One region of the Bradyrhizobium sp. HKCCYLRH3097 genome, then DNA from elsewhere that is predicted to be linked to it. Evidence: riboswitches for the same ligand, from Rfam matches in the RefSeq annotation. Region 1 holds a riboswitch; the other holds the start of a gene.
The links. Region 1 has a riboswitch for S-adenosylmethionine ahead of metX (homoserine O-acetyltransferase MetX). Riboswitches for the same ligand answer to the same signal wherever they lie in the genome.
Positions count from the first base shown of each region.

Region 2: linked by a shared signal. The riboswitch ahead of ACQR0U_RS12545 (O-succinylhomoserine sulfhydrylase) and the one ahead of metX (homoserine O-acetyltransferase MetX) in region 1 are both predicted to bind S-adenosylmethionine.

Region 1 is NZ_JBNPTX010000020.1:1,948-8,478, forward strand. It holds gene ACQR0U_RS31470 (S8 family serine peptidase) at 1-1,141, shown strand, start outside; gene metW (methionine biosynthesis protein MetW) at 1,851-2,516, opposite strand; gene metX (homoserine O-acetyltransferase MetX) at 2,520-3,734, opposite strand; SAM riboswitch at 3,826-3,905, opposite strand; gene ACQR0U_RS31485 (chorismate mutase) at 4,103-4,936, shown strand; gene hisC (histidinol-phosphate transaminase) at 4,974-6,071, shown strand; gene ACQR0U_RS31495 (prephenate/arogenate dehydrogenase family protein) at 6,068-6,531, shown strand, end outside.
Region 2 is NZ_JBNPTX010000004.1:222,198-228,728, forward strand. It holds gene ACQR0U_RS12535 (SGNH/GDSL hydrolase family protein) at 1-525, shown strand, start outside; gene ACQR0U_RS12540 (GDSL-type esterase/lipase family protein) at 539-1,699, shown strand; gene ACQR0U_RS12545 (O-succinylhomoserine sulfhydrylase) at 1,775-2,983, opposite strand; SAM riboswitch at 3,060-3,139, opposite strand; gene ACQR0U_RS12550 (2'-deoxycytidine 5'-triphosphate deaminase) at 3,252-4,358, shown strand; gene ACQR0U_RS12555 (MATE family efflux transporter) at 4,489-5,967, shown strand; gene ACQR0U_RS12560 (SRPBCC family protein) at 5,972-6,373, opposite strand; gene ACQR0U_RS12565 (VOC family protein) at 6,384-6,531, opposite strand, start outside.

The sequences.
Region 1 (6,531 bases):
GGGCCTCGACCGCGTTCCCCTCGCCTACAATGGCGCAGGCGTGAAGATCGCGGTGATCGATTCCGGCGCAGCACCAACCCATCGCAATCTGCACGGCGTCACGATCGGCAAGAGCATCGTCGGCAATGATCCCGCGAGCTGGACCATCGATACGATTGGCCACGGCTCGCATTGCGCCGGGATCATCGCCGGCGGGCCTGTCGGCAGCGGCGGAGGCATTCGCGGCTTCGCTCCGGCGGCCGAAATCCATGTCTGCCGGATCTTCCCGGGGGGCCGGTTCAGCGATCTCGTCTCGGCGCTCGACTACTGCATGGAGAACGGCATCGACGTCGCCAACATGAGCCTGGGCGGCGGCGAGCCGTCGCAGATCATCGAGGAGCGGATTCTGCGGGCCAAGCAGATGGGCCTCGCCTGTATCGTCGCCGCGGGAAATTCGTCGGGGCCGGTCCAGTTTCCCGGCTCGACGCCGCATTGCCTGTCGGTCGCCGCGATGGGCAAATGGGGCGAGTTTCCCGAGGACAGCTTCCACGCCCAGCAGGCGCTGGATGGCTTCCGCAGCACCGACGGATATTTTCCGGCCAAGTTCAGTTGCTTCGGGCCGGAGATCGACGTCTGCGCGCCGGGCGTCGGCATCGTGTCCTCGCTGCCGGCGGATGGCTTCGGCGCCTGGGACGGCACCTCGATGGCGACGCCGCACGTCACCGGTCTCGCCGCGCTCGTGCTGGCGCATCATCCCGACTTCAAGGGCCAGTTCGCGACGCGCGACGCGCGGCGTGTCGAGCGGCTGTTCCAGATCCTGAAGGAGACATCGACGCCGCTGCAATTCGGCGATCCCAATCGTGCAGGAGCCGGGCTGCCGAATGCGATGCGCGCCCTCGGCCTGGAGGCGAGCGTGGCCTCCGCGCCCGCGGCCGATCCCTCGCTCGACGTGCTCCGTCGCCTGTTGGGACTGGCGCGCGGCGCGCCGAACGGCGCGATGTCTCCGACGCTGGCGCCGCAGGCGCCGAATGGCAAGCTCAACGGATCCGGTTCGGTTGCCCGGGGCCCGGCAACGACCACCGGCGAGTGGTCCAGCCCGGCGGTCGGTGATCCCAGTCCGGCGCAGATCCGCGACATCATGCACAAGGTCGGCTTGCTGTAGATTGCCGGCCCAGCCACAGCGACGAAGCGGCGTCGTTGCACGACGGGCAGTTTGCGCATGAGCGTCATGCGCGAATTGCCCGTCGTGTTAGTTCGTCGCACGTTTGGCACTTGCGCCGTCGGGCAAATCAGGCGCAGATTTCCGCGCGTCCCGCCTCGCAGCAAGAGGGGCGTATCGCGGTCGTCACGAACGCTGAGTGTGGGATTCGATGGGCGTGTCGGATTGCGCGTGGGGCTTGCCTCGCGCGGACGAACAATTCCGATGCGCACGGTCAAGTCGCGCGGTCCTGGCATCCCGACGCTGATGCCAAGTTTGTTGTGGTGTTCTGCATCACTCGGACGACGGTGGCCAGAAAGCCCGGCGCACCGGGGAGAACGCGAAGCAGCCGTTCAACCATCGCGCAGGGAAGGCCGGGTGTTCCGGCTCGTACCTGTGGTTCCTGCCGCCTGCATTTTTTCCGCAGGCGGGCCATGGGTGCGGCCAGCATCCGGCCTTCCCTGCGCCTCTTCGTTATCGGAGGCAGGACTAATGCAAAGCTCGGGTGTAGACGCACCGCGGGAACGCAGCACTTTGTATCAACCGCTCTCGGCTCTTTGAAAAGTAAAAACCGCCAACCCCAAGCTCGTCATGGCCGGGCTTGTCCCGGCCATGACGTGGAGAGAGCGAGCCATCAACTTAGACCGCGCCCCGCTGCAGCAGCGAGCGCGCTCTACCGCCCCTTCTCCGCCCGGCTCAGCAGGAACACGCCCTGCTCGCCGAACATGTTCCAGAACCACCAGGGCATCGCGACGCGCAAGGGACGGCCGTAACTATCAAGCGCGACGGCGCGCTCCATCTTGACGCCGATCTCATCGCAGAGCTGCACGAAGTCCTTGATGGTGCAGAAATGGATGTTCGGCGTGTCGTACCAGGTGAAGGGCAGATTGTCGGTTCGCGGCATGTGGCCGCCGACGAGCAGTTGCAGGCGCAGCCGCCAGAAGCCGAAATTCGGAAAGGTGACGATGGCGCGACGGCCGATGCGCAGCAGATTCTCCAGCACGACCTTGGGCTGCCGCGTCGCCTGCAAGGTCTGCGACAGGATCACATAGTCGAACGCATCGTCGGGATAGTCGACGAGATCGGTGTCGGCGTCGCCCTGCACCACCGCGAGCCCCTTGGCGACGCAATGATTGACGCCCTCGCGCGACAGCTCGATGCCGCGGCCGTCGATGCCGCGGCTCTCCAGCAGTTGCAGGAGATCGCCGTCGCCGCAGCCGATGTCGAGCACCTTGGAGTCGCGCTCGACCATGCCGGCGACCAGCAGATGATCCGGCCGATAGGCCAGCACCTCGCCGCCGGAAAAGCCGTTCAGCGGCAACACGCCCTGCATGCTCATGGCTCAGCCTCCGTTCGCGGCGTTGAGGCCGCGCGCCTTGCCGGCGGAATCGAGAAAGGCGCTGGCGATCTCGAAGAACTCGGGGACGTCGAGCAGGAACGCGTCGTGCCCCTTGTCGGTCTCGATCTCCGCGAACGACACCCGCGCGCTGGAGGCATTGAGCGCATGCACCAGCGCCCGCGATTCCGCGGTCGGAAACAGCCAGTCGCTGGTGAAGGACACCACGCAGAAGCGGGTCTGGATGCCGCGGAACGCCGCCGCCAGCACGCCGTCATGATCGGCGGCGATGTCGAAATAGTCCATCGCCCGCGTCAGATAGAGATAGGAGTTGGCGTCGAAGCGCTCGACGAAGGACGAGCCCTGATAGCGCAGATAGCTCTCGACCTGGAAATCGGCGTCGAACGAGAACGTCGGCAGTTCGCGGTCCTGCATGCGGCGGCCGAACTTGCGATGCAGGGCGGCATCCGACAGATAAGTGATATGCGCGGCCATCCGTGCCACCGCGAGGCCGCGATGCGGATGAGTGCCCTTGTCGCCGTAGCGGCCGTGGTCCCAGTCGGGATCGGCCATCACGGCCTGGCGGCCGAGCTCGTGGAAGGCGATGTTCTGCGCCGAGTGCCGGGTGGCGCAGGCGATCGCGAGATTCGCGAACACGCGGGTGGGATAGGCCACCGTCCATTGCAGCGCCTGCATGCCGCCCATCGAGCCGCCGACCACGGCGAACAACGTGTCGATGCCGAGATGATCGATCAGCATCGCCTGCGCGCGCACCATGTCGGGGATGGTGATGATCGGGAAATCGAGGCCCCAGACCTTGCCGGTGGCGGGATTCAGCGAGGCCGGGCCGGTCGAGCCCATGCAGCCGCCGATCACGTTCGAGCAGATGATGAAATAACGGCTCGGGTCGAGCGGGCGGCCGGGGCCGACCAGCGTCTCCCACCAGCCGGGCTTGCCAGTGACGGGATGGCGGTTGGCGACGTGCTGGTCGCCGGTCAGGGCGTGACAGACCAGGACCGCGTTCGATCTGTCGGCGTTGAGCTCGCCATAGGTCTGGTAGGCGATCTGGAACGGCGACAGGTCGACGCCGCAATCGAGCCTGAGCGGCTTGTCGGCGCCGAACTGCGCGACCAGCGAGCTCGGATGATCGACCTCGTGCGAGCGCTCTTCGGGCGCAATCGTGCGCAGCGCGGAGGTGGGTTTCGGCGTCAGGCCTGTCATGTCTCTCACCCCGGCCATCCGGCAAGGGCTCCCGAACCACGTGACACATCAGGCCATGAAAAACCCGGCCTGAACTGGGGTTCGGCCGGGATCGATAACGTCCCCGGCCTGTTTAGCGAGTTTTTTAACGTGGCTGCAAGCCGGCCGGCTCAAATGACCACGGAACAGGCAGAAACTAGTCCCGCGGGCGCTCCGCGTCAAGGCAAGCTGGGGTTGACCGCCGATCGGGCGCCCCACGGCTGCAAACCAGCCAAGCCTAGGCGGCACAAGGTAAACTTGCTGTTGCGCGCGTCTCCCGCATCGGAGAGAACGACATCCGTTCCAGTCGGCCGCACGTTAACCGGTGGCCTGCGAAGAGTGACCAGCCCATGTCCAACCCACCGCCTGCCCCGCCTTCGCTTGCCGATTTGCGCAAGGAGATCGACGCGATCGACGAGCAGGTCCATCAGCTCCTGATGAACAGGGCCGACATCATCGACCGGCTGATCAAGGTCAAGAAGACCCAGGAGGTCGGCTCGGCATTCCGGCCGGCGCGAGAGGCCGACATGATGCGGCGCCTGGTGCAGCGCCATCGCGGCATCCTGCCGCTCGACACCGTCGAGGGCATCTGGCGCGTGATCGTCTCGACGTTCACTTACGTGCAGGCGCCGTTCTCGGTTCACGCCGACGTGTCGGTCGGCGAATCCGCGATGCGCGATTCCGCCAGGTTCCATTTCGGCTTCGTGGTGCCTTATGTCGCCCATTTCAGCGCCCAGGCCGCCGTCGAAGCCGTGGCGCGCTCGAAGGGCGATCTTGCGCTGGTGTCGACGACATCGGGGCATACGCCGTGGTGGATCACGCTCGAGCCCGTGGGCGCGCCGAAGATCATCGCCCGGATGCCGTTCATCGAGCGTGCCGACCATCCGGCGGCGCTGCCGGTGTTCGCGGTGTCGCGGGTCGCCGACGACGCGCTCGTGCTGGAGGTCGAGACCTGGAGCATCCGCGTCTCCGGCTGGAATGCGCAGGTGTCGCGCGCGCTGTCGCCGCTGGCCGACGTGGTCGCAGTGCCCGATACCGCCTTCGACGGCGCCGCGCTGCTGGTGTCGATCGAGGCGCCGTCGAACCTCGACAAGATCAAGGCTGCCCTGATCGCGGCGGGCGCCTCGGTCCGCTCGACGGCCCTCGTCGGCGGCCATGCGAAACGCTATACGGTTCCGAGCTGAGACGCCTCGCGCCAGTGATGATTTTCCGGAGTTGATGATGAACCGCCCCGTGCCGAACCCCGGCATCCTCGACATCGCGCCCTACACGCCGGGCAAGAGTCCCAAGCCGGAGCCTGGCCGCAAGGTTTTCAAGCTGTCGGCCAATGAGACCCCGTTTGGTCCCTCGCCGAGGGCGATCGAGGCGTTCAAGAGCGCGGCCACGCATCTGGAAGATTATCCGGAAGGGACTTCCCGGGTGCTGCGCGAGGCGATCGGCCGCACCTACGGCCTCGATCCCGACCGCATCGTCTGCGGCGCCGGCTCCGACGAGATCCTCAATCTGCTGGCACACACCTTTCTCGGCCAAGGCGACGAGGCGATCTCCACCGCGCACGGCTTCCTGGTCTATCCGATCGCGACCATGGCCTGCGGCGCCAGGAACGTGGTTGCCGCGGAGACGGAGTATCGCACCGATGTCGACGCCATCCTTGCCGCGGTGACGCCGCGCACCAAGCTGGTCTGGCTCGCCAACCCGAACAACCCGACCGGCACCTACATCCCGTTCGACGAGGTCAAGCGGCTGCGTGCCGGCCTGCCGTCGCATGTCCTGCTGGTGCTCGACGCCGCCTATGCCGACTACGTTTCGCGCAATGACTACGAGTTCGGGCTCGAGCTGGTGGCGACGACCGAGAACACGGTCGTCACTCATACCTTTTCCAAGATCCACGGCCTCGCGGCGCTCCGTGTCGGCTGGATGTTCGGCCCGGCGCACATCGTCGATGCGATCAACCGAATCCGTGGGCCGTTCAACGTCTCCTCGCCGGCGATGCTCGCCGCGGTCGCCGCGATCGAGGACACCGCGCATCAGCAGATGTCGAAGACGCACACGGAAACGTGGCGCAACTGGCTGACCGAGGAGATCGGCAAGCTCGGGCTGAAGGTGACGCCGAGCGTCACCAATTTCATCCTGATCCACTTCCCGACCGACAAGGGCAAGACCGCGGTCGAGGCCGACGCATTCCTGACCCGGCGCGGCCTCGTGCTGCGCGCGCTCGCCAACTACAAGCTGCCGAACGCGCTGCGCATGACGATCGGCACCGAGGAAGCCAATCGTCTGTTCGTGGAGGCTCTCAGCGAATTCATGAGGGCGAAATGAGCGTCGCGGGGCGGTTCGAACGCATCGCGCTGATCGGCTTCGGCCTGATCGGCGGCTCGATCGCGCGGGCGGCGCGGCTGCAGGGCGTGGCCGGCGAGATCGTCACCACCGCGCGCTCGGAAAAGACGCGCGCGCGCGTCGCCGAACTCGGCCTCGTCGACCGCGTCGTGGCGAGTAATGCGGAGGCGGTCAAGGATGCCGACCTCGTCATCCTCTGCATTCCCGTCGGCGCGTGCGGTCCGGTCGCGGCCGAGATCGCGCCGCACCTGAAGCCCGGAGCCATCGTCTCCGACGTCGGCTCCGTGAAGGGCGCCATCGTTCGCGACATGGCGCCGCATCTGCCAGCGCATGTTCATTTCGTGCCGGCGCATCCGGTCGCCGGCACCGAGAATTCGGGACCGGATTCTGGTTTCGCCGAGCTGTTCATCAACCGCTGGTGCATCCTGACGCCACCCGACGG
Region 2 (6,531 bases), on a different contig from region 1:
CCCGCCCGTCTGCAGGCGGCGCTGAAGGACAAGCTGCCGGCCGTCACCGTCAATCTCAGCGTCGAGCTGCAGCCCAAGAAGACGGCCGAGGAGGTCGCGGGCAATCTCGTTAAACTGGTGGAAGGAAAACGGCCTAATTTGGTCATCTGGCAGACCGGCACGGTCGACGCCATGCGGTCTATCGATCCTGATGAGTTCCGGCAGGCGGTCGACGACGGTGTGGCGACGCTGCAGAAGGCGGGAGCTGACGTCGTCTTGATGAACCTGCAATACAGTCCGCGGACGGAAACATTGATCTCCGTGCCGCCCTATGTCGACAACATGCGTGTGGTGGCGCAGCAGCGCGACATCCCGCTGTTCGATCGGTTTGCCATCATGCGGCAGTGGAACGAGCAGGGCGATTTCGACCTGTTCAATCCGACGCACGGGGTCGAGCTGGCCAGGCAGGTTCATGACTGCATCGGCCGGGCGCTGTCGAAGTTCATCATCGACGCGGCGCATATCGGGCCGGCGCAGCAGAACTAGGATTATGTCGTTCATGACGTCGAATGAGTGTCACCGCGTATCCGGGACATGGGAGAAGCTTTCGGCCGTTGCGGTCATTGCCATCGCCCTCGCGCTGAGCCCGCAGAAGGTACGGGCGCAGAGCGCAGCGCCGGCTGCACCCGCCGCGTTTTCCGATGTGAAGAGCTCCGGTCCGAAGCCTCCGTTGATCAGCGAGCTGCGACCGAGCATCGGTCACATCACATTGGCGCAGGCGAACGATCAGATGCGCGGGCCGATCGCCGCGGTGCGCCCGGCGGCCACGACCTCGCCGCCCGCGGCGACGACCGCGCCGGCCATGACCGATGCACAGCCGCCGGCTGCAGCCGGGCAGGCCATCGCGGCCACGCCGCCGCAATCGCGCAGCATCACCGAGCGGGCGATCGACAAGGTCAAGCAGGTCGCCAAATCGGCCACCGACATCTTCAACCGCGTGCCGTGCCTGCCGCCGAAGGGTGTCGCCAAGAAGAACTTCATTTCGCTGCCGCACGTCGCCAACAAGCTCGCCTCCGGCCTGCCGGTCGTGATCGTCGCCTTCGGCTCATCGTCGACGCAGGGCTTTGGCGCGAGCGCGCCGGACTACACCTATCCGAACCGGCTCGCCGCGCAGTTGCGCCGGCAATATCCCATGGTCGACATCAGCGTCATCAATGCCGGCGTCGGCGGCGAGGATGCGCCGGAGATGATGAAGCGACTGGAGACGTCGGTGATCGACCGGCGTCCGGATCTCGTGATCTGGCAGGTCGGCACCAATGCCGTGCTGCGCGATCTCGATCCGGCCGAGACCGCCAGGCTGGTCGAGGATGGCGTCGCCAAGATCCAGGCGGCGGCCTCCGATGTCGTGCTGGTCGACCTGCAATATTCGCCGCGCGTCAACGAGCGCTCGGAGAACGCCAGCCGCATGAACAAGCTGCTCGGGCGTATTGCCGAGCTGCATCACGCCGGCATCTTCCCGCGCTTCGAGGTGATGCGCGACTGGCACGAGCGCCAGGCGATCCCGATCAACGAGTTCGTGATCTCGGACGGCCTGCACATGAGCGATTGGGGCTATGCCTGCTTCGCCCAGTTGCTCGGCGACGACATCATCCGCTCGGTCGGCCAGGTCAAGCTCGGCATCAACGCACCGGCCGAGGTGCCGACCTATCGGCCGATGTGATCAGAAGCGAGTAGGGAATGGCGAGTAGCGAATAGGGAAGAGATCCACTACTCGCTACTCCCTATTCGCCATTCGCTACGCCGCCCGCAGGGCGGCGTCCAGATCCTCGATCAGATCGTCGGCATGCTCGAGCCCGGCGGAGAAGCGGATGAAGCCCTCGCTGATGCCGAGCTCGGCGCGCGCCTCCGGCGTCAGCCGCTGATGCGTCGTCGTCGCCGGGTGCGTGACCAGCGTCTTGGCGTCGCCGAGATTGTTGGAGATGCGCGCGAGCTTCAGGCCGTTGAGCGTACGGAACGCAGCCGCCTTGCCGCCCTTGACCTCGAAGCCGACCAGGGTCGAGCCGGCGCGCATCTGCTTGCGGACGGTTGCCGCCTGCGGATGGTCCTCGCGGCCCGGATAGATCAGCCGCGAGATCTTCCGATGCGCGGCGAGGAAGTCGGCCACCTTCGCCGCCGTCTCGGTCTGCGCGCGCACGCGCACCGCCAGGGTCTCCAGGCCCTTGAGCAGGACCCAGGCGTTGAACGGCGAGATCGACGGGCCGGTCTGGCGCATGAAATTGTGGATGTGCTCGGCGATGAACGCCTCCGACGACAGGATCACACCGCCGAGACAGCGACCTTGGCCGTCGATGTGCTTGGTCGCGGAATACACCACGACGTCAGCGCCGAGCGCGAGCGGGCTCTGCCAGATCGGGGTGGCGAACACGTTGTCGACGATCAGCCGCGCGCCATGGGCGTGCGCGATCTCGGCGATGGCGGGGATGTCCATCACGTCGAGCGTCGGATTGGTCGGGCTCTCCAGGAAGAACGACTTGGTGTTGGGTCTGACCGCCTTCTGCCATTGGTCGAGGTCGAGCCCATCGACCAGGGTCGACTCGATGCCGTAGCGCGGCAAGAGATCCTCGACCACGTAGCGGCACGAGCCGAACAGCGCCTTGGCCGCGACGACGTGGTCGCCGGCACGGAGGGGAGCCAGGATTGCCGTGGTGACCGCGGCCATGCCGGTTGCGGCCGAGCGGCAGGCCTCGGCGCCCTCGAGCTCGATCATGCGGCGCTCGAACATCGCCGTGGTGGGATTGGAGAAGCGCGAATAGATGAAGCCGGGATCCTCGCCCTTGAAGCGCGCCTCGCATTCCTCGGCGGTGGCGTAGACGAACCCTTGGGTGAGATAGAGCGCCTCGGCGGTCTCGCCGAATTCGGAGCGCAAGGTGCCGGAATGCACCAGCCTCGTTTCGGGACGATAGTGGGCGAACGACGCCGGCGCCTTCGCGGGGGACTTCGACATGTGACCTCCATCGTGGCCACCGCCTCGGGCGATGGGCACAAAAAAACCGGCCTGGGACAAAACCTCAAGGCCGGGATCACATTCGTCCCCGGCCTGTTTAGCGACTTATTTTACGTGGCTGCAAGCCGGCCGGCTCAAATCACCACGGGATAAGTCGTGCTCATAGTCGCAACCGGCCTTTCCGTCAAGCCAGCCATCGGATAACCGGTCAAAAGACCCTATATTGGCTCCATAAGCCGCCGTTCCGGCGCCTGCAAAGGATCAGGTCTTGCCGTTTTCGCTCAGCCCCGACGCCCACGGCATCCTCCCCGATCGCATGATCGTGGCGATGACGGAGGCTGGCCTGATCATCCCCGAATATGATTTCGTCGAGAGCCAGATCCAGCCGGCGAGCCTCGATCTGCGGCTCGGCGACGTCGCCTATCGCGTGCGTGCGAGCTTCCTGCCCGGGCCGGGCGCGACGGTCGCCGAGCGCATCGACGAGCTCAAGCTGCACGAATTCGCACTTGCCGACGGCGCGGTGCTGGAGACCAACTGCGTCTACATCGTGCCGCTGTTGGAGAGCCTGGCGCTGCCCAAGGACATCGTCGCGGCCGCCAATCCGAAAAGCTCGACCGGGCGGCTCGACGTGTTCACCCGCGTGATCGCCGACGGCACGCGACGCTTCGACATGATCGGCGCGGGCTATCACGGCCCGCTCTATGCCGAGATCAGCCCGAAGACGTTCCCGGTCCTGCTGCGCGAGGGCTCGCGCCTGTCCCAGGTTCGCTTCCGCTATCGCGACGCGGTCCTGTCGGAGGACGAACTGATCGCGCTGCACCAGGCCGAGCGACTGGTGGATCGCGACGATGCCGATCTCACCGGCGGCGTCGCGCTTTCCGTCGACCTGTCCGGCAGCAATGCGAACGGATATGTGGGCTATCGCGCCAAGCGCCACACCGGCGTCGTCGACGTCGACCGCCGCGCCGGCTATCCGGTCGAGGAGTTCTGGGAGCCGATCAAGGCACGTACCGACGGCAGCCTCATTCTCGATCCCGGCGAGTTCTACATCCTGGCCTCCAAGGAGGCCGTGCAGGTGCCGCCGGACTACGCCGCGGAGATGGTGCCGTTCGATCCGCTGGTCGGCGAATTCCGCGTCCACTATGCCGGCTTCTTCGATCCCGGCTTCGGCTATGCCGGCGCCGGCGGGCAGGGCTCGCGCGCGGTGCTCGAGGTGCGCTCGCGCGAGGTGCCGTTCATCCTCGAGCACGGCCAGATCGTCGGCCGTCTCGTCTACGAGAAGATGCTGGCGCGGCCGAATGCGATGTATGGCAGCCGCATCGGCTCCAACTACCAGGCCCAGGGCCTGAAGCTCTCCAAGCATTTCCGTCTCTGAGCGCGGCTGCGTCTGCCGCGCACCCCCAATGCGCCTGCCGCACAGGGCGCGCGCCAGCGCCGTGCTAGGAAAGCGAGAGCAATCGAACGATAACACGGCCGCGGCCTGCGCGGCCGAGCGGGGAGCTGAGATGTCCGAGATCGGCCTGGCCGACAATCCGGTCGGCGAGGGGCGTGCATTGCCGCCCCCCGAGAAGCCGATCCGGAACAAGCTCGTCGACGGACCCATCCTGCGCACCCTGCTGTCGCTGGCCTGGCCCAACATCATCGCGAACACGGCCGGCACCTGCGTCGTCATCGCCGAGACCTCCTATATCGGCCGGCTCGGCATCGAGGCGCTGGCGGCGATGGCGCTGGTGTTTCCGCTGGTGATCCTGACCATGACGATGTCCGGCGGCGCGATGGGCGGCGGCGTGGCCTCGGCGATCGCGCGCGCGCTCGGCGCCGGCGACGCCGAGCGGGCCTCGACGCTCGCCACGCACGCGCTGCTGATCGCGCTATTGTTCGGCGCGACCTTCATGATCGGCATGCTGGCGTTCGGCCCTGCCTTGCTGGAGGTGCTCGGCGGCCGCGGCGCGGTGCTGAGCCATGCCACGGCCTATCTGCAGATCTTCTTCGGCGGCGCGATCCTGCCCTGGCTGATGAACTCGATGGCTGGCATCCTGCGCGGCACCGGCAACATGAAGCTGCCGTCGTTCATGATCCTCAGCTCGGCGCTGCTGCAGATCGTATTGGGCGGCACGCTCAGCCTGGTCCTCGGGCTCGGCATGCGCGGCGTCGCCGCCGGCGCGCTGCTGGCGTTCTGCGTCAGCATCTCGGTGATGGGCTGGTACCTGTTCTCCGGCCGCGCGCGCGTGCGGCCGAAGCTGCGGGGCCTGAAGATCAGCGGCGCGATGTTCGCCGACATTCTCAAGGTCGGCGCCGTCGCCTGCTTCTCGCCGCTGCAATCCGTGCTGTCGATCGCGATCTTCACGCATATGCTGGCGTCGTTCGGCACCGCCGTGCTGGCCGGCTACGGCATCGGCGCGCGGCTCGAGTTCATGATGACCACGGTCGCATTCTCCGTCGGCATGGCCTCGGTGCCAATGGTCGGCATGGCGATCGGTGCGGAGAGAATCGCGCGCGCCCGCCGCATCGCCTGGACGGCGGGACTGGTGTCATTCGCGTCGGTGGGCGCGCTGTCGACGCTGATCGCGATCGTCCCGCAATTGTGGGTCGACATCTTCACCCAGGACGAGAGCGCGCGCAGCGCGGGCCGGCACTATCTGCAGGTCGCGGCGCCGATGTATGCCTTCATCGGCCTGGCGATCTCGATGTATTTCTCCTCGCAGGGTGCCGCCAGGGTGCTCGGTCCGGTGCTGGCGCAGACGGTGCGGCTCGTCTTCATCGCTGCGGGTGGCAGCTATCTGCTGAGCCGTGCCGCGACCGAGGGCGACTTCTTCATGCTGGCGGCGTCCTCGATGGTCCTGCTCGGGGTGCTGACGCTTGCCAGCGTCATGCTCACCCGCTGGGGCCCGAAGCCGGCCGCAGCGCTGGAGCTGCGCCCGGCCGTGCTGACGGCCGGACGCGGCCTTGACTCGCGCGGGCCGCCGCCGGCGCGTATCGGCTGAGCCGCTATCCGCGCAGCCTGCCCAACGTGTCCTGCATCGCGCGCGCGCCGAGCTCCATCTGCTGATCGATATAGGGTGCGATCTCGTGCGGCAGCACGTCGGTGGTCCAGATCACCCGGCAGCGCTCCTCGCCTTCCGGGATGATCTGAAACGACGCACTGTGCTGGCTGATGCGTTCGTTCTTGATGGCATAGACGAGGCGTCGGCGTTGATCGTTGCAATCGACCAGCTGCTCGCGCACCACGCTGCCGTTGGCGAAGCTGACAATGCGGACGTCGCCGTCGAGCGTGGTGCCGGTGACGAAGCCGGGCGCCACCTTGGTATGAACAGCGCCGAAATCCCGCACTGCGTCCCACACTGCACCCGCTGGGGCTGCGATCGGAATGTCCTTCTGGATGGATGCCATGGCGCCGACCTCACGGACACACGGCTTCGATGTTGTTGCCGTCGGGATCGATCAGGAAGGCGGCGTAGTAGGTCGGACTGTAGTCCGCGCGCGGCCCGGCGCCGCCATTGTCGCTGCCGCCGGCCTTCAGCCCCTCGCTGTGGAATCTGGCGACGGCC